Regions from separate parts of the Marinilactibacillus sp. GCM10026970 genome, predicted to be linked through region 3. Evidence: predicted binding sites of a transcription regulator. Region 3 holds the regulator's gene; each other region holds the start of a gene.

Region 1 (5,978 bases), on a different contig from region 3:
CAATTTCATTTAAACCACCTAAAGCAAAAATAGCAGCTTCATTATTTTTAATATTCGGTTTCATCAAAAATCTCCTTTTAATATTGTTTTCAATCAGATTGTATATTTAACGTTTGAACAAAAGCTTGAACAAACGAATACAGTAAAGACTAAGTTGACTAAGTCTTTTTGCATATTATGAAAAAAAGCCACTTTGAGTAAAGTTCGATCAAGACATGGCTCGAGTTTTCATTTTTCATTTTTAATATCCGTCCGATGAGTTGGCCTATTTCAGCCAACGGTTAGTACAATTCTACCATACTCAAAACAATAAGTATAGAAGAAGCGAATTCATGAAAACGGAGTCCGACAAGGGGGTTTGATTTAATACAATCACTAATCGTTCATTTTAATATTCTTAGTTGTGTGGAATGGATTACACGGGTTACACTAGCAGAGTAAAGACAAATAGAGCTAAGAACTTAAGGAGACGAACAATGACTAAAAAAATGATCTTTTTCGATATAGATGGTACGCTTTTAACAGATGAGAAAACGATTTTGAACAGTACTAGAGAGGCAATCAGGACTTTACAAGAAAATGGTCACGAAGTAGCCATTGCAACCGGTAGAAATGCATTAATGGCAAAAGAATTAATTGATGAACTTAACGTACCCAATTATATCGTTTGTAATGGTGCTGCTGGTTTTTTCCATCACGAAGAAGTTTATTCTAATCCTCTTAATGATCAGGCTTTAGAACGTTTGATTAAAGTCGCGGATAAGCACGACCATCAGATGATTTATGAAACAGCTAAAGAACTTAAAAGACGGAGTGAAAAGGTCAATGAAGAAGTCAGTTCAGGAATGAAGCATGTCGGCTTCCCAGTTCCGGATGCTGATCGATCGTTCTACGAAAATCATGATTTAACTCAAGCATTGATTTTTTACAATGAAAAAGAGAGTCATCTGTATGAAGATGGCCAGTTTCCTGAATTCAGGTTTGTAAGATGGTACGAATCTGGTGTGGATATTCTTCCGGCAGATGGTTCAAAATTTGAAACAATCGCAAAAATGGCTGCTTTAAAAGGGTTTGAAAAAGAAGATGTTATAGCTTTTGGTGATGGACTCAATGATTATGAAATGATAGCAAATGTTGGGCTAGGTATAGCTATGGGGAATGGAGAAAGTATTGTTAGAGAAGTAGCCGATATGGTTACGGCTTCGAACAACGATGACGGAATTTACAAAGCTTTAAAAGAATTAGAGTTGATTTAACATTTAACAAAAGTTCGTTTTAACAAGTTTCATCCAGTTGTTTCATGAAAATTCATTCTTTCTAAAACAGGTACGATTTAGTGCGTTTTAATTAATAGATTGAAACTAGTCTAGTCATTCGATATAATTAGTTTTACAATTCTATTAAATAAAGCGGTTTACAAAAATTTCACTTGATTTAGAAATGGAGATGTTCATGGAAACAAACAATAAAATAGTTGCTACTTCAGCGCGTCAAATTACGCAAAATAGTCAATACTGGATGCTGATATCATTTGGAATATTTCTAGTACTAATATCATTCGTTTTTAATACACCTTTTGAAATTATTAAAGGTCAGGCAGTTATTCTGACAACTGCATCCAATTTAACCACTGACTATTTTGAACTTGCCAATGTGGGGGCAACGTTTTTTAATTCCGGAATACTGACCTTACATGCTTTACTTTTGATCAAAATAACAAAAGCTAAAATTAACGGTTCACTGATTGCCGCTGTATTTACAGTTGCAGCTTTCTCATTCTTTGGTAAAAACCTCTATAACTCTATGCCAATCGTCGTCGGAGCATTTACATATGCTTGGGTAACGAAGGTACCTGCCGAACGGTCATTACTAGCTGCTTTGTTTGGAACAGCGCTAGGACCACTTGTCAATGAAATTACATTTAATATCGGCTTGCCTTTGGGGTTAGGCTTACTACTAGGAAGTGCAGCCGGATTTGTAGCTGGATTTATTTTGCCGCCATTAGCCCATCATTTTGTAGGTTTCACCAAAGGGTTTAGTTTATACAATATTGGATTTTCAAGTGGTGTAGTCGGTACGATTTTCACTTCAATCCTTAGAGCTACTGGAGTCGTAATTGAACCAATTTCATTAATCTCCAAAGGAAACAATGTGCCGATGTCACTATTGTTTTTCCCATTATTTACAGTCATGTTAATGTACGGGCTCTATTTAAATTCTTGGTCATTAAATGGGTATAGTCGTATGATGAAGCATTCTGGACAATTATCCTCAGACTTTGTAAAAAAGAATGGATTCAACCTTACACTGATTAATATGTCTCTATTAGGATTTGTCGCTTTGGGATTCGTATTATCCTTAGGAGGCGAACTAAACGGGCCAGTCATTGGGGGGATTCTGACTGTAGTAGGGTTTGGTGCGTTTGGTAAACATCTTAAAAATGTTATCCCTATCTTGTTGGGCGTTACATTGATTGGGCACCTCAACAATTACGATATGAGTGATACTTCAGTTATCATAGCAGGATTGTTTGGAACAACAATAGCACCTATAGCTGGTCGCTACGGACTAGTTATGGGAATGGTTGCTGGTGGATTACATTTAACGGTTGTTAGTAATACAAGTTATCTTCATGGTGGAATCAACCTTTACAATAACGGTTTTGCCGGCGGATTTGTAGCGGCGCTAATGATTCCATTATTAGAAGCTGTTCATTACCATAGAGAGCAGCGCAGAGAAATTAGAGAACCAGTCGATCCAGCAGAATCTATTAGAACAGAAGAAGATTAAAAAAGCTGAAAATGATGTGTTTAACTTTACTCAAAAGTTTTGTTAAACATCATTTTCAGCTTTTTTGTTTTGATCAGTTTATTCTCCTGATCCTAAGACGTCGATTCCGTCTGGAAGAGCAAGTGGATTTTCTGGATCAATTCGGTCGTAGAACATAACACCATTCAAATGATCGATTTCGTGCTGAACCACAATAGCTGGTAAGCCTCTTAAACGTTCTTTATGTTTTTCGCCATCCAAATCAACATATTCAACAGTTATACGTTTATGTCTAGGTACAAAACCTTCGATTTCTCTATCAACAGATAAACAACCTTCGCCATCGGGCAAACAAGTCTGTTGAACTGAGTGGCTTACAATTCTTGGGTTGATCATGATTCTACTAAATTCAGGTTCATCTGATTCTTCATCAGCTGATGATAAATAAACAGCTAGCAATTGACTGGAAACATTCACTTGGGGAGCAGCGATACCGACACCAGCTCTTAATTCATATTCTTCTGCAATTTCAGGGTCTTGACTGTTGATCAGAAACTGTAACAGTTCATTAGCTAACTGTTTTATGTCTTCTGACAAAGGGAAATCTACTTTTTCTGCAATTTTACGTAAAGTAGGGTGACCTTCTCTAATAATATCGTTCATTGTAATCAATTGAATACACTCCTTCATTCAACATTGTTCTACTCAGAGAGTTAGCTACACCATTTTAACAGTTTTATTAAAGAAATGCACGTCACAATAGACCTTTTAGTAGTTGAAATATTAGACAGACAAGGAATCAATCATCGGGTGAAATAGTGAAAAGAATCACAATTGAAAGCGATTAAAACTTTTGAAAAACACATCTTGAATATCCAGGAATATTATATAACAGTTTAAAAGACTGTATTACTATCGATAGCGCTAATTAGTGGGGGTTAGAGCCGCTGAATAAAAACACACCGCTAGTGTTTGATTTCACAAACGTCTTTATAACCTTGTTCTATCAACGTTTTTAGACATATTCTCAGAGTTAATGACTTGCAATATAGAGTGATGCGTGGTAAATTTAATAAGGAATCGAGAAAAATGATACAGTTGATTTCAGCTGTTTCAACTAATAAAAAGTTTAATTAAAAGAGAGGAATGTATAGTCTATGGCAAAGCAACCAGTTGATTACGAAGCACTATTAAGTTCAATTGAAGCTTCGTTTCCGATGGTTCAGATTCTTGATAAAGATGGTAAAGTTGTAAATGAAGACATTATGCCTGATTTATCAGATGACGAGTTAGTAGAATTAATGGAAAGAATGGTGTGGTCACGTGTGTTACACGATCGCTCTATGGCTTTAGCGCGTCAAGGACGTTTAGGATTTTACGCTCCAACTATGGGACAAGAAGCTTCTCAATTAGCAAGTCACTTCGCATTCAAGAAACAAGATTGGTTATATCCAGGTTACCGTGATGTTCCACAATTAATTCAACACGGCTTACCACTATCACAAGCATTCCTATGGTCAAGAGGAAATGTTGAAGGAAACAATTATCCAGAAGGTCTTAACGCAATCCCACCTCAAATCATTATTGGTGCACAATATATCCAGGCAATGGGTAATGCAGTGGGACAAAAACTATCTGGACAAGAAGATGTTGTTACATTCACTTATACTGGTGACGGTGGTTCTTCACAAGGTGATGTTTACGAAGGTATGAACTTTGCCGGACGTTACAAAGCACCAGTAGTATTCTACATTCAAAACAATGGCTACGCGATTTCTACTCCACGTGAGAAACAATCTGCAGCAAATGCGTTAGCTCAAAAAGCAGCAGCAGCAGGTATTCCTGGTATCCAAGTTGACGGAATGGATCCGTTAGCAGTATACGCTGTTTCTAAACAAGCACGTGACTGGGCAGCGGCTGGTAATGGTCCTGTTCTTATTGAAACAATTACTTCGCGTTTCGGACCACACTCAACTTCTGGGGATGATCCAACTCGTTACCGTGAACAAGAATCATTCGATTACTGGGAACAACGCGATCCACTGATCCGTTTCCGTAACTTCTTAACTGAAAAAGGTCTATGGACTGAAGAACGTGAAGAAGAATTGATTGAAAAAACTAGAGAAGAAGTTAAACAAGCTGCTAAAGAAGCAGATCAAGCTCCAAAAATGAAAATCTCTAAATTCTTAGAAAGTATGTTTGATGCACCAGGTCAAAACATTACTGAACAGATTGAGAAATACCAAGCAAAGGAGAGTAAATAAGCATGGCGAATCTAACAATGATTCAAGCAATCACTGAAGCTTTAGATCAAGAATTAGCTCGTGATGAAAAAGTCTTGATTTTCGGAGAAGATGTTGGTAAAAACGGAGGAGTTTTCCGTGCGACTCAAGGTCTTTACGACAAACATGGTGAAGATAGAGTGAACGATACGCCTCTTGCTGAGTCAGGTATCGGTGGTATGGCATTCGGTTTAGCTGTACAAGGCTTCCGTCCAGTAATGGAAATCCAATTCTTTGGTTTCGTATTCGAAGTAATGGATTCAATTGTAGGACAAATCGCTCGTACACGTTACCGTATGGGTGGAAACATGAACATGCCAGTAGTTGTACGTTCTCCATTCGGTGGAGGGGTACACACTCCTGAAATGCATGCTGATTCACTTGAAGGACTAATGGCTCAATCTCCTGGATTAAAAGTAGTTATTCCTTCTAACCCTTATGATGCAAAAGGACTTTTAACTTCAGCTATTCGTGAAAACGATCCTGTAGTATTCCTTGAGCATATGAAACTTTACCGTTCATTCCGTGATGAAGTACCTGAAGAACAGTATACTGTACCAATCGGGAAAGCTGCTGTTGCTAAAGAAGGAACAGACGTTACTGTTGTAGCTTATGGTTACATGGTTCGTGAAGCTCTTAAAGCTGCCGAAAACCTTGAAAAAGATGGTGTTTCTGTAGAAGTAATCGATTTACGTACAGTTTCACCAATCGATTACGAAACAGTTGTAGCATCAGTTGAAAAAACTGGTCGTATGGTTATGGTCCAAGAAGCTCAACGTCAAGCTGGCGTGGGTAACACTGTAATTTCTGAAGTATCTCAACGTTCTGTACTTTCACTTGAAGCACCAATCGGATTTGTATCTGCACCTGATACAATCTATCCATTTGGTCAAGCTGAAAACACTTGGTTACCAAGTGCTGACGATA
Region 2 (5,978 bases), on a different contig from region 3:
AAGCTGATCGCAGATGTTACAGCGTCTGTATCAGGACTTTTATGTCCAAAAACAAAAATTTCACTCATTTAAAAATCTCCTTTTAAATCATTTATACTTTAAGAATATAGGATTTTTAGTCAAAATTCAATCTTGAAACGTAAAAGAGCAGAACCATTCGAAACATCCTAAGTCATTTAAGAGGATTGTTCGATCCGTTCTACTCTAAAGTAGTTCATTACTTATACTTATGTGTCTGCAATATCCGATTCGCATTGGCGACTCTTTCGGCTGTCGGTGGATCAATATTTTCCAGTTTATAAGGAATACCCAACTCCTTATACTTGTAAACACCAAGTCTGTGATAAGGAAGCACTTCTACCTTTTCTACACTTTCAAGTTTTTCAATAAAAAGATTTAATTGCTCTAAATGCTCATCGTAATCAGAACGTTCTGGAACCAGTACATGTCTGAGCCACATAGGAATGCCTCGTGTGGATAAATACTGGGCCATATTTAAAATACTTTCATTGGAGTGCATCGTATACTTTTTATGAATATCATTATTAATATGCTTTACATCCATCAAGACAAGATCTGTATAGACCATTAATTCTTCGAATCGGCTAAAAAACGGTTCGTCATAAGTGAATGGTTGACCACACGTGTCGAGTGAAACGTGAACGCCTTCTGCTTTAGCTAATTTAAAAAACTCAATTAAAAAATCAATATGCAAAAGTGGTTCCCCACCACTTACTGTGATGCCACCTTCTTCTCCCCAGTATTCTCTATAATCTAAAGCCTTTACCATCATTTCTTCTGCTGTATAAGGTGTACCGCCACCCATATTCCAAGTATCCGGATTATGACAGAACTCACAGCGCATCCGACATCCTTGCATAAAAATAATGAAACGAATACCTGGACCGTCAACGGATCCAAAACTTTCTGTTGAGTGTACGTATCCTACTGCTGATTCTGTCATCATCATTCCTCCATTTACTCTGAATGTCCTTACATCGTTTCGTGGAATGTTCTACTTAAAACATCCAACTGCTGCTCTCTTGTCAATTTCACGAAATTCACTGCATAACCTGAAACTCTTATTGTCAGTTGCGGGTATTCTTCTGGATGCTCCATAGCGTCTTCTAACGTTTTGCGATTTAAAGCATTCACGTTCAAATGGTGTCCGCCTTTTTTAACATACCCATCTAGCATCATAGCCAAATTTTTGCGTTGAGTATCTTCTTCTTTTCCAAGAGCTTTTGGAACGATTGAAAAGGTATTAGAAATTCCATCAAGTGATTCTGAATAAGGAAGTTTAGCCACTGAATTCAAACTCGCTAATGCTCCATTTGAATCTCTACCGTGCAATGGATTAGCGCCTGGAGCAAAAGGAACGCCTTCTCGTCTACCATCCGGTGTGTTACCAGTCTTTTTACCGTATACAACGTTTGAAGTAATCGTCAATATAGAGGTTGTATGTTTGGCATCCCGATAAGTTGGATGCTTTTTGACTTTACTCATAAAGGTTTTCAAAAGATTTATAGCGATTTGATCAACTAGATCGTCATTATTTCCGTATTTTGGATAATCTCCTTCAATTTCATAATCCGTAACTAAACCCTGTTCATCTCTAATCGTTTTAACCTTGGCGTATTTAATGGCAGAAAGAGAGTCTACTGCAACAGAAAAACCAGCGATACCTGTCGCCATTGTTCTTGCTACATCTGTATCATGTAAGGCCATTTCAATCCGCTCGTAGCTGTATTTATCATGCATATAATGGATGATGTTCAACGTATTGATATACATCCCAGCCAACCATTCAAGCATCTCATCATATTTTTCAAGAACGATATCATAGTCCAGTACCTCACTCGTAATCGGCTGATACTTAGGCCCTACTTGAGTCTTTGTTTTTTCGTCCACGCCACCATTAATGGCATAAAGTAATGCTTTAGCGAGGTTCGCTCTAGCTCCAAAGAACTGCATTTGTTTTCCAATTGGCATTGCAGAGACACAGCAGGCAATACCATAATCATCTCCCCACTCTTGGCGCATAATATCATCATTTTCATACTGTACCGCACTACTTTCGATCGAAACTTTTGCACAATATTCTTTGAAAGCATTTGGTAGTCTCGTTGACCATAAGACGGTTAAATTTGGTTCTGGAGCTGGTCCTAAGTTTGTTAAAGTATGCAAGAAGCGGTAGCTGTTTTTGGTGACCATATGGCGACCATCTATTCCTACTCCTCCAATAGACTCGGTTACCCAAGTAGGATCTCCTGAAAATAGTTCGTTGTACTCTGGTGTTCGAGAAAATTTCACTAATCTCAGTTTCATAACAAAGTGATCTACTAGTTCTTGAACTTCTTTTTCGGTCATTAAACCAGCTTTCAAGTCTCTTTCAATATAAATATCCAAGAAAGTTGACGTTCTCCCTAATGACATGGCAGCACCGTTTTGTTCTTTGATTGCTGCTAAATAGCCTAAGTATAGCCATTGGAAAGCTTCTTTTGTGTTTCGAGCAGGTATGGATAAATCAAATCCATAAATATTTCCAAGTTCTTTTAACTCTACTAAGGCTCTAATCTGGTCACTGAGCTCTTCTCGCTGACGAATGACTTTTTCGCTCATCATACCGTTTCCACAATTTAATCGATCATTTTCTTTTTGTCTGATCAAAAAGTCGACGCCATATAAAGCGACACGTCTATAATCTCCAATAATACGTCCTCGACCATATGCATCTGGCAATCCCGTAATGACACCCGTTCTTCTGGCATTCTTAATTTCAGGAGTATAGGCATCAAATACACCTTGATTATGTGTTTTTGTCCAGTTTCTAAAGACATGTGACAGCATTGGATCCACTTCGAATCCATAAGATTCCGCTGCCTGTTCCATCATTCGGATGCCACCAAACGGTTGTAAAGATCGTTTAAAAGGTTTTTCTGTTTGAAATCCAACGATTTGTTCTTTTTCTTTTGCTAAATACCCTGGACCGTGAGAGGTAATGGTTGATACGACCTCAGTGTCCATATCTAACATGCCACCAGCTTCTAGTTCTTGTTTATTTAAATCCATTACTTGAGCCCATAACGCTTTTGTATCTTCAGTAGCGTCTTCTAGAAATGAGTCATCTCCGTCGTAAGGAAGATAGTTCATTTGAATGAACGCTCTAACATCAACAGCTTCTTTCCAACTATTTCCTTTAAAGCCCTTCCAAAATTGATCAAATCCTTTTGATTCTACTTCCTGTTTTTCCATTATATTGACTCCTTTATATTCTATTTTTTCAAGCTCAATATATCACAATTAAATCTTTCTAACAAGTGAATAATTGAACTATTTTTTTATTTTTTCAAATAGGAAATCGAACCAATTCTTTTATTGTGTTTTTATTCACAAAATAGACACAATTTAGTTGACCATTACTGTTATTGATATGCTATAGTCAGTTTGTAAACAAGCTGTACTTTACTAGATCCTGTAAACTTAATTACGTAGAGGAAAGTAAAGCGTTTTTTTTAACGGTTATTGCTCACAATTTCACATAAAATATGGAGGTTTTAATTATGGTTCAATTAGTTTCCGTCAAACAAACAGAAATGCCCACACCTACTGTCGAAAGTACGATTGATGTGTTGGTGGACAATGCTCAACAAGCACTCGTATCTCTATCTCAGCTCGATCAAGAACAGATCAACGAAATTGTTAAACAAATGGCCCTAGCAGGTTTAAACAATCATATGTCTTTGGCTAAAATGGCGATTGAAGAAACTCAACGTGGTGTCTATGAAGATAAGATCATCAAAAATTTATTTGCAACAGAATATGTTTATCATAGCATTAAAAATGATCGGACAATTGGTATTATTGAAGAAAATAAACATGAAGGTACGGTTTCTATTGCAGAACCAATTGGCGTAATTGCAGGAGTAACACCGGTTACCAACCCGACTTCTACTACAATGTTTAAATCACTCATCTCAATCAAAACAGGAAACCCGATTATTTTTGCTTTCCACCCTTCTGCACAACGTTCCAGTGTGGCTGCAGCTAAAACCGTTTATGAAGCTGCCGTAAAAGCTGGTGCTCCTGAGCATTGTATACAATGGGTCAACACACCTTCTGTGGAAGCAACACAGACATTAATGAAACATAATGGCGTCGCAACGATTCTAGCTACAGGTGGTCCTGAAATGGTCAAATCAGCTTACAGTTCAGGAAAACCAGCCTTAGGAGTTGGCGCTGGAAACGTTCCTTGTTATATTGAAAAAACTGCTAATATCAAAAGGTCCGTTAATGATTTGATTCTCTCAAAAACTTTTGATAACGGTATGATTTGTGCTTCAGAACAAGCGGTTATCATCGATAAAGAAATTTATACGGAAGTTAAAACGTTAATGACTGAAAACAATTGCTACTTCTTATCCAATGAAGAAAGACAAACAATTGAAACCTTTATGGTTACAGAAGACGGTGGCTTAAATGCCGTTGTGGTTGGAAGATCTGCTTATGACATAGCTAAACTAGCGGGCGTTTTTGTTCCAGAAGATACGAAAATACTGATTGCCGAACTACAAGGTGTGGGCAAAAAGTATCCATTATCTAGAGAAAAACTTAGTCCTGTTCTTGCAGCATATAAAGTGAATAGTACAGAAGAAGGACTTAAAAAAGCTGAAGAAATGCTGGCATATGGTGGTTTGGGACACTCAGCTGTTCTTCACTCTCTGGATGAAACAGTGATTGAACAGTTTGAAAGAAGAATGAAAGCTGGCCGTCTGATTGTTAATGCTCCTTCTTCTCAAGGGGCGATTGGAGACATCTATAACGCTTACCTTCCCTCACTCACACTGGGTTGTGGTTCTTATGGTGGGAACTCTGTTTCTACAAACGTGGGGATAATGCATTTGATCAATATCAAAAAACGTGCGAATCGAAACAATAATATGCAGTGGTTCAAATTACCACCTAAAATTTACTTTGAAAAAAATTCTGTCCAGTATTTGTCTAAAATGCCAGAGATCAAAAGAGCTTTTATTGTAACAGACCCAATGATGGTTGAACTAGGCTACGTAGATAAAGTTCTTTACAATTTAAGAAAACGTCCTGACTATGTTCACTGCGAAGTGTTTTCTGATGTCGAACCAGATCCATCTAAAGAAACGGTTCTTCGTGGTGCAGAAGCTATGCGCGCATTCCAACCGGATGTCGTCATTGCATTAGGTGGAGGATCACCTATGGACGCTGCTAAAGGCATGTGGCTTTTTTACGAACACCCAGACACTGACTTCAACGGCTTGAAACAAAAATTCCTGGATATTAGGAAACGTGTCTATAAATATCCAAAACTGGGTGGAAAAGCAAAATTTGTTGCGATTCCAACAACTTCTGGTACAGGATCTGAGGTCACTTCTTTCGCAGTCATTACGGACAATGAAAACAATATCAAGTATCCGCTAGCAGATTACGAGCTAACCCCTGATGTGGCAATCATTGACTCACAATTTGTTATGAGTGTTCCAAAAGTCGTAACTGCAGATACTGGAATGGATGTCTTAACGCACGCGATAGAAGCATATGTATCGAATATGGCAAATGATTATACTGATGGGCTTGCAATTAAAGCGATACAACTTGTCTTCGAGTATCTTCCAAGAGCTTACCGTGATGGCAGCGATGAACGAGCTAGGGAAAAAATGCATAACGCTTCTACAATAGCCGGTATGGCTTTTGCTAACGCCTTTTTAGGTATCAATCATAGCTTGGCGCATAAACTAGGTGCACAGTTCCATATTGCACATGGTAGAGCGAATGCTATTCTAATGCCACATGTTATCCGTTATAATGCCAAAAAACCAACAAAGTTTGTTTCATTTCCTAAATATGAACATTTTATTGCTGATAAACGGTATGCAGAAATTGCCAAAGCACTCGGCTTACCCGCTTCTACAACTGAAGAAGGTGTCAATAGTTTAGTCACAGCT
Region 3 (5,978 bases):
AGCGTTCTTTTCTTTCTTTGCTTACAATGACTTTGACGCGGTCTTTGCCGAGTGCTTCTGAAAGGTGTTGTCCGTATAGTATGCCTAGTGCGCCTAATCCTACTATCGCTACTGTTTTATTGTTCATAATCTATCCCCTTTGATCATTCTAGACGGTACTTCGTACTTTTATCTTATCATATTCTTTTTACGCAAAGCGAAAAAGCTACATCCCATGAAAGGATGCAGCTTTTTCTTTAAGTCATAAAATTACATCATGCCGCCCATTGCGCCTGGATCCATTCCAGCTCCTGGAGCTTCTGGTTCAGGAATATCAGCAACAGCTGCTTCAGTTGTAAGAAGTAATGCAGAAACAGAAGCTGCGTTTTGTAGTGCTGAACGCGTTACTTTTGTAGGATCAATGATTCCTGCTTCTACCATGTTGACCATTTCTCCAGTAGCTGCATTGAAACCAATACCTGGTTCTACATGTTTCAGACGTTCTACGATTACGCTACCATCAAGACCTGCATTGAATGCAATTTGACGTACTGGTTCTTCAAGCGCACGAACAACGATTTTAACACCTGTTGCTTCGTCACCAGTTGCTTCAATTTCTTGAAGTTTGCTTAAGATATTGATATAAGCCGTACCACCACCAGCGATAACACCTTCTTCAACTGCTGCACGTGCAGCATTCAAAGCATCTTCAATACGTAATTTACGTTCTTTAATTTCTGTTTCAGTAGCTGCTCCAACTTTGATGACAGCCACTCCGCCTGCAAGTTTTGCAATACGTTCTTGTAATTTTTCACGGTCGAATTCAGAATTTGTTTCTTCTGCTTGTGCGCGAAGCATTGCAACACGTTGCTCGATGTTACCTTTGTCGCCAGTTCCTTCAACAAGTGTTGTGTTGTCTTTTGTAACAACCGCTTTACCAGCAACACCTAATTGATCAATCGTCATATCTTTCAAGTCTAGTCCAAGATCATCAGTGATCACTGTACCATTTGTCAGAATCGCGATATCTTCAAGCATACCTTTACGGCGGTCACCGAAACCAGGTGCTTTAACTGCTACAACATTCAACGTTCCTCTGATTTTGTTTAATACTAAAGTAGGCAATGCTTCTCCTTCAATATCGTCCGCAATAATCAGTAATGGACGGTTTTGTTGCATAATGTTTTCAAGTACAGGAAGAATATCTTGAACAGAAGAAATTTTCTTGTCTGTAATTAAAACGTATGGATTTTCAAGGTTAGCTTCCATTTTCTCATTATCTGTTACCATGTATTGAGAAAGGTAACCACGGTCGAATTGCATACCTTCAACAACGTCAAGTTCTGTTTCGATCCCTTGAGATTCTTCGATGGTGATGACGCCATCACTACCAACTTTTTCCATAGCATCTGCTAGTAATTGACCAATTTCTTCGTCTCCAGAAGAAATCGCAGCGATCTGAGCGATGGATTCTTTACCTTCAACTTTAGTAGAAGCTTCATGTAGTGCTTCAACAGCTTTTCTTGTTGCCATTTCGATTCCGCGACGGATTCCTACTGGATTTGCTCCAGCTGTCACGTTTTTCATTCCTTCGTTTACGATAGCTTGAGTTAAAACAGTTGCTGTAGTCGTACCGTCACCAGCGATATCATTTGTTTTGCTTGCAACTTCGGCTACTAATTGAGCACCCATGTTTTCAAACTGATCTTCAAGTTCGATTTCTTTGGCAATTCTTACACCGTCGTTAGTGATTTGAGGAGCACCGAAAGCTTTATCTAAAATAACGTTTCTTCCTTTGGGTCCTAATGTTACTTTTACTGTATTTGCTAATTTGTCAACTCCACGTAGCATAGCTGCACGTGCGTCTTCAGAAAATTTGATATCTTTAGCCATGGTTTCCATTCACCTCTTAGTAAATTTTTTGTTCGATTTTTATTTTTATATTGTAAAATTGATTTGACCTTATTGATACGAATGCTTTACAAGTGTGAAAAACTATTCTACTACAGCAATGATGTCTGTATCTTTAAGCACTAGGTAATCTTTACCTTCGTATTTCACTTCAGAGCCTGCGTACTTTTCGAAAATAACCTTTTCTCCAACAGCAACATCGACTTCTGCACGTCTGCCGTCTTCCAGTACTTTACCATTACCTACTGCTACAACTTTTGCTGTCTGTGGCTTTTCTTTTGCCGATTCTGGTAAAACAAGTCCACTTACAGTTTTTTCTTCTTCTTTGATGACTTCTAGAAGAACACGATTTCCTAAAGGTTTTAACATGGTGTTATCCCTCCGATAATTTTTTAGTTGATTAGATTCGTGTTAGCACTCTAAGTGTCCGAGTGCTAACTCCAATACTTAGTATATTCAAAACGAGGATTTCTTGCAAGCCTTTTGATGTTAAAAAATCAATTAAAAATCTCATCTGGAATACGCTTGGTTTTTATGTTAAGTTACTAGTATTGTCAGCTTTGACTGAACGTTATGATAGAGCGAGGATGAGTCACATGGACACAGACAACAAAAAGAAAACCGGACTACAAATCGTATTGATTTACATTATGATTCAATTCTTAACGATCTTATCTAGTCAGTTATTACCTGCTTCTCTACAGCCTACTGGGGGAATTTGGTCGAATATCCTTTTATTTATTTTAGGTGCTGGGCTTATAATCTTCCTAGATAGAAAAAAACGATTCGATCTTTTCTTTGAAAAACCCTTCAGCTTACAGAAATCTAAAGTGATGATCTGGGGAGTGGTAGGATTCGTGATTGCAGTTGTTTCCCAGTATATCGCTACACTTATTGAAGTGAATTTCTTAGGAACACCGATCACCTCACAAAATACCCAGGGAATCCTTGAAATCGTCAAGCGTTATCCTTATTTCATCGTGATTGTTTCCATCGCTGGCCCTATCATGGAAGAATTTGTTTTTCGAAAAGTTTTATTTGGTTTAAGTGTTGGAAAAATCGGTGGTGTTGGCGCCGCAATAATCAGTTCTTTAGCCTTCGCTTTGATTCACTTTGATGGTAGGATTTTGGTTTATTCCGTTATGGGGCTTGTCTTTTCTTGGCTATACTACAAGACCAAAAATATCTGGACACCCATTATCGCTCACTGTTTAATGAATACATTCGCTATACTTGTAGAATTTTTCTTATAAAGAACGCGTTTTATGAAAGGATTTTCTGATGACAACCAAGCAACTACTCACTTATATTTTCTTGAAATACGCTATGTTTGCCGCACTGATCTATGTAACAATTAGTTCCGTTCAAAGAGACGGTTGGGACTTTTTCCCTATACTGTTTGTCTTTCTAGCTACCCGGGACTTTGTTCAAGGAAGCCGTTTAGTGCAGGTCTACTATAAAATCAAAAAAAATTATAAAGTCTAAAAAAACTGCAAGCTGCTCGTTCAAGTTTTTGAACGAATAGCCTGCAGTTTTTTTATCTTTTTAGTCTTCTTCGACGAAAAGTTCTCCTGTATCTTCATCAATCATGACTTCATCTTCAGCTTCATCTAACTCTTGATAATAGTTGATGAAATAAATCAATGTTTGAAGTTCATTAGTCAAATCGACATTATGTACTCGGATGTTATCCGGCACATTTACTCGAATAGGGGTAAAGTTCATGATTCCTTTCACGCCACCTTCAACTAATTTGTTCGCCATTTCTTGAGCGATTTCTGAAGGGACCGTCAGTATCGCAACATCTATCTGCTGTAAATCAAGTTGTTCTACCATCTCATCAATATGATAAACAGGTACGCCCTGATGAACCGTACCAATCAGTTCTTTATTCACATCAAAGCCCGCACTAATTCTTGTATTATTGCTACGTCTGAAATTATAGTTCAATAGTGCTTGTCCAAGATTCCCAACGCCAATTAAAGCGACATTTGTCAGGCGATCTTGATTGAGCGTTTTGCTGAAAAAATTCATTAGTGCTTCGACGTCGTATCCATATCCTCTTTTACCTAACGCTCCAAAGTATGAAAAGTCTCTTCTGATTGTTGCGCTATCTACTTTTACGGCTTCACTCAATTTTGCTGAGGATACTCGACTCTTCCCGGCTTCGTGGAGAAAACGTAAATAACGATAATAAAGGGGTAACCTTCTTGCAGTTGCTTTAGGAATCTTCTTTTCTACCATGCTTTTTCTCCTTTATGGTTTAATTGTCTTTTCTGATTGAAAGGTTAATTCTATTTAAGTTTATTTTATGAATCAGATTTCACAAGTGTAAGAGATGTTTCATTAGTTATTATAGCATGTAAAACGGAAAATGAAAGTTAATATGACCATAAAATAAGCGTTTGTAGCCAGGATAACTATACTCGCTAACAATATTTTTGGGTAGTTTGTGAAAAAACATCCGTTTAATAGACGATTTGACTCAATATTTCGACTATTTTAAGCAACCGATTACATAAAAAGATTTTTAAATTTCTCGTATTCTGTTACCTGTATATCATTCTTTAGATATGCTACACTTATACGGAAAAGCACTTAGTCTATAGAGATAAAAAGACCTAATAATCCAAAATGAGGAATTTAAATGATTTTATTACAAACTCAGAAAGTTGCACGTCACTTTGGTGCAGAGATTTTGTTCGATGACGTTACTCTAGAAATCAAGGAAGCTGCCCGAGTCGGACTAGTTGGAAGAAACGGCGCAGGAAAATCGACTTTACTACACATTATATCTGGACAAGAAGAGCCCGATGCTGGCCGTGTGAATAAAAAAAAGGAATTGACTATCGGTTATCTGGATCAACATACCGGCCTAGAATCGACTAGAACTATATGGGAAGAAATGCTAACTGTTTTTGAATCTGTGATTCAACTCGAAAAAGAAATGCGTCAATTAGAAGCTAAAATGAGTGATCCTAGTCTCCTAGAAGATCAAGAGAAATATCAGGAACTACTCAAACGCTATGACATCATGCAAGAATCCTTTAAGCAACAAAATGGATACGGCTATGAAAGTGAAATCCGCTCCGTACTTCATGGTTTCCGTTTTTATGAAGAAGACTTTTCAATGCCAATCTCTCAGTTATCTGGTGGTCAAAAAACACGCTTAGCGCTTGCCCAATTGCTATTAGAGAAAAAAGATCTCTTAGTTTTGGATGAGCCCACTAACCATTTGGACATTGATACGCTAGCTTGGCTGGAAAAATATCTTTTAAGCTATACAGGCGCTCTACTGATTGTCTCACATGACCGCTATTTTCTAGATAAGGTCGTCAATGAAATCTACGAAGTGAGTAACGGAAAGGTTCAACACTTTACAGGAAACTACTCCAATTATTTGAAACTAAAAGCAGAGCTTATTCAAAAAATGTGGAAAGAATACGAAAAGCAGCAGAAAAAAATCGAGAAGACTGAAGACTTTATCAATCGGAATCTTGTTCGGGCTTCTACGACTAAACGAGCACAATCCAGAAGAAAAATGCTAGATAAGATGGATAAAATGGGTAAACCTCAAGATGACGAAAAATCGGCTAACTTTAATTTTTATACTGAAAGAGAATCAGGTAGCGTTGTACTTCAAACAGAAGAGCTTATTATAGGATACAACGACCATGCCTTGTCTAAATCCATCAATTTAGATATTCGAAAAACAGATGCGATCGCTTTAGTTGGTCCAAATGGAGTCGGAAAAACCACCTTGCTCAAAACACTGGTTGGTCAGATTCCAAAAATAGCTGGTTCTATCCAGTTTGGTACTAAAGTGGATACTGGCTATTATGATCAAGAACAAACCTTGCTTCATTCAACAAAGCGTGTTTTAGATGAACTGTGGGATGAACATCCAACAATTCCTGAACAATCTATTCGTACGCTACTGGGAAGCTTTTTGTTTTCTGGAGATGACGTTGAGAAATCCATTTCTTCTTTAAGTGGTGGTGAAAAAGCACGAGTTGCTTTAGCAAAACTAGCTATGGAAAAAAACAATTTCCTTATACTAGATGAACCCACTAACCACTTGGATATTG

Evidence for each region. The regulator Rex, encoded in region 3, represses fermentation and respiration genes when NADH is low (regulators of the CRP and FNR family bind a similar motif). The targets are predictions, from matches to a motif close to TTGTGAANTANTTCACAA.
Region 1: a site for Rex is predicted at 3,736-3,753, ahead of pdhA (pyruvate dehydrogenase (acetyl-transferring) E1 component subunit alpha). Genes of this name have one in related genera too.
Region 2: a site for Rex is predicted at 3,379-3,396, ahead of adhE (bifunctional acetaldehyde-CoA/alcohol dehydrogenase). Genes of this name have one in related genera too.

Annotation. Positions count from the first base shown of each region.
Region 1 covers NZ_JBHSUL010000033.1:9,485-15,462, reverse strand. Annotated here, with positions in the region: gene rnjA (ribonuclease J1) at 1-64, opposite strand, end outside; gene ACFP65_RS10350 (Cof-type HAD-IIB family hydrolase) at 477-1,256, shown strand; gene ACFP65_RS10345 (DUF1576 domain-containing protein) at 1,453-2,790, shown strand; gene def (peptide deformylase) at 2,869-3,441, opposite strand; gene pdhA (pyruvate dehydrogenase (acetyl-transferring) E1 component subunit alpha) at 3,927-5,033, shown strand; gene ACFP65_RS10330 (alpha-ketoacid dehydrogenase subunit beta) at 5,036-5,978, shown strand, end outside.
Region 2 covers NZ_JBHSUL010000017.1:60,377-66,354, forward strand. Annotated here, with positions in the region: gene ACFP65_RS05850 (manganese-dependent inorganic pyrophosphatase) at 1-68, opposite strand, end outside; gene pflA (pyruvate formate-lyase-activating protein) at 218-964, opposite strand; gene pflB (formate C-acetyltransferase) at 994-3,255, opposite strand; gene adhE (bifunctional acetaldehyde-CoA/alcohol dehydrogenase) at 3,564-5,978, shown strand, end outside.
Region 3 covers NZ_JBHSUL010000021.1:1,350-7,327, reverse strand. Annotated here, with positions in the region: gene ACFP65_RS06325 (ketopantoate reductase family protein) at 1-127, opposite strand, end outside; gene groL (chaperonin GroEL) at 250-1,872, opposite strand; gene groES (co-chaperone GroES) at 1,975-2,259, opposite strand; gene ACFP65_RS06310 (CPBP family intramembrane glutamic endopeptidase) at 2,487-3,143, shown strand; gene ACFP65_RS06305 (DUF4305 domain-containing protein) at 3,172-3,375, shown strand; gene ACFP65_RS06300 (redox-sensing transcriptional repressor Rex) at 3,436-4,134, opposite strand; gene ACFP65_RS06295 (ABC-F family ATP-binding cassette domain-containing protein) at 4,538-5,978, shown strand, end outside.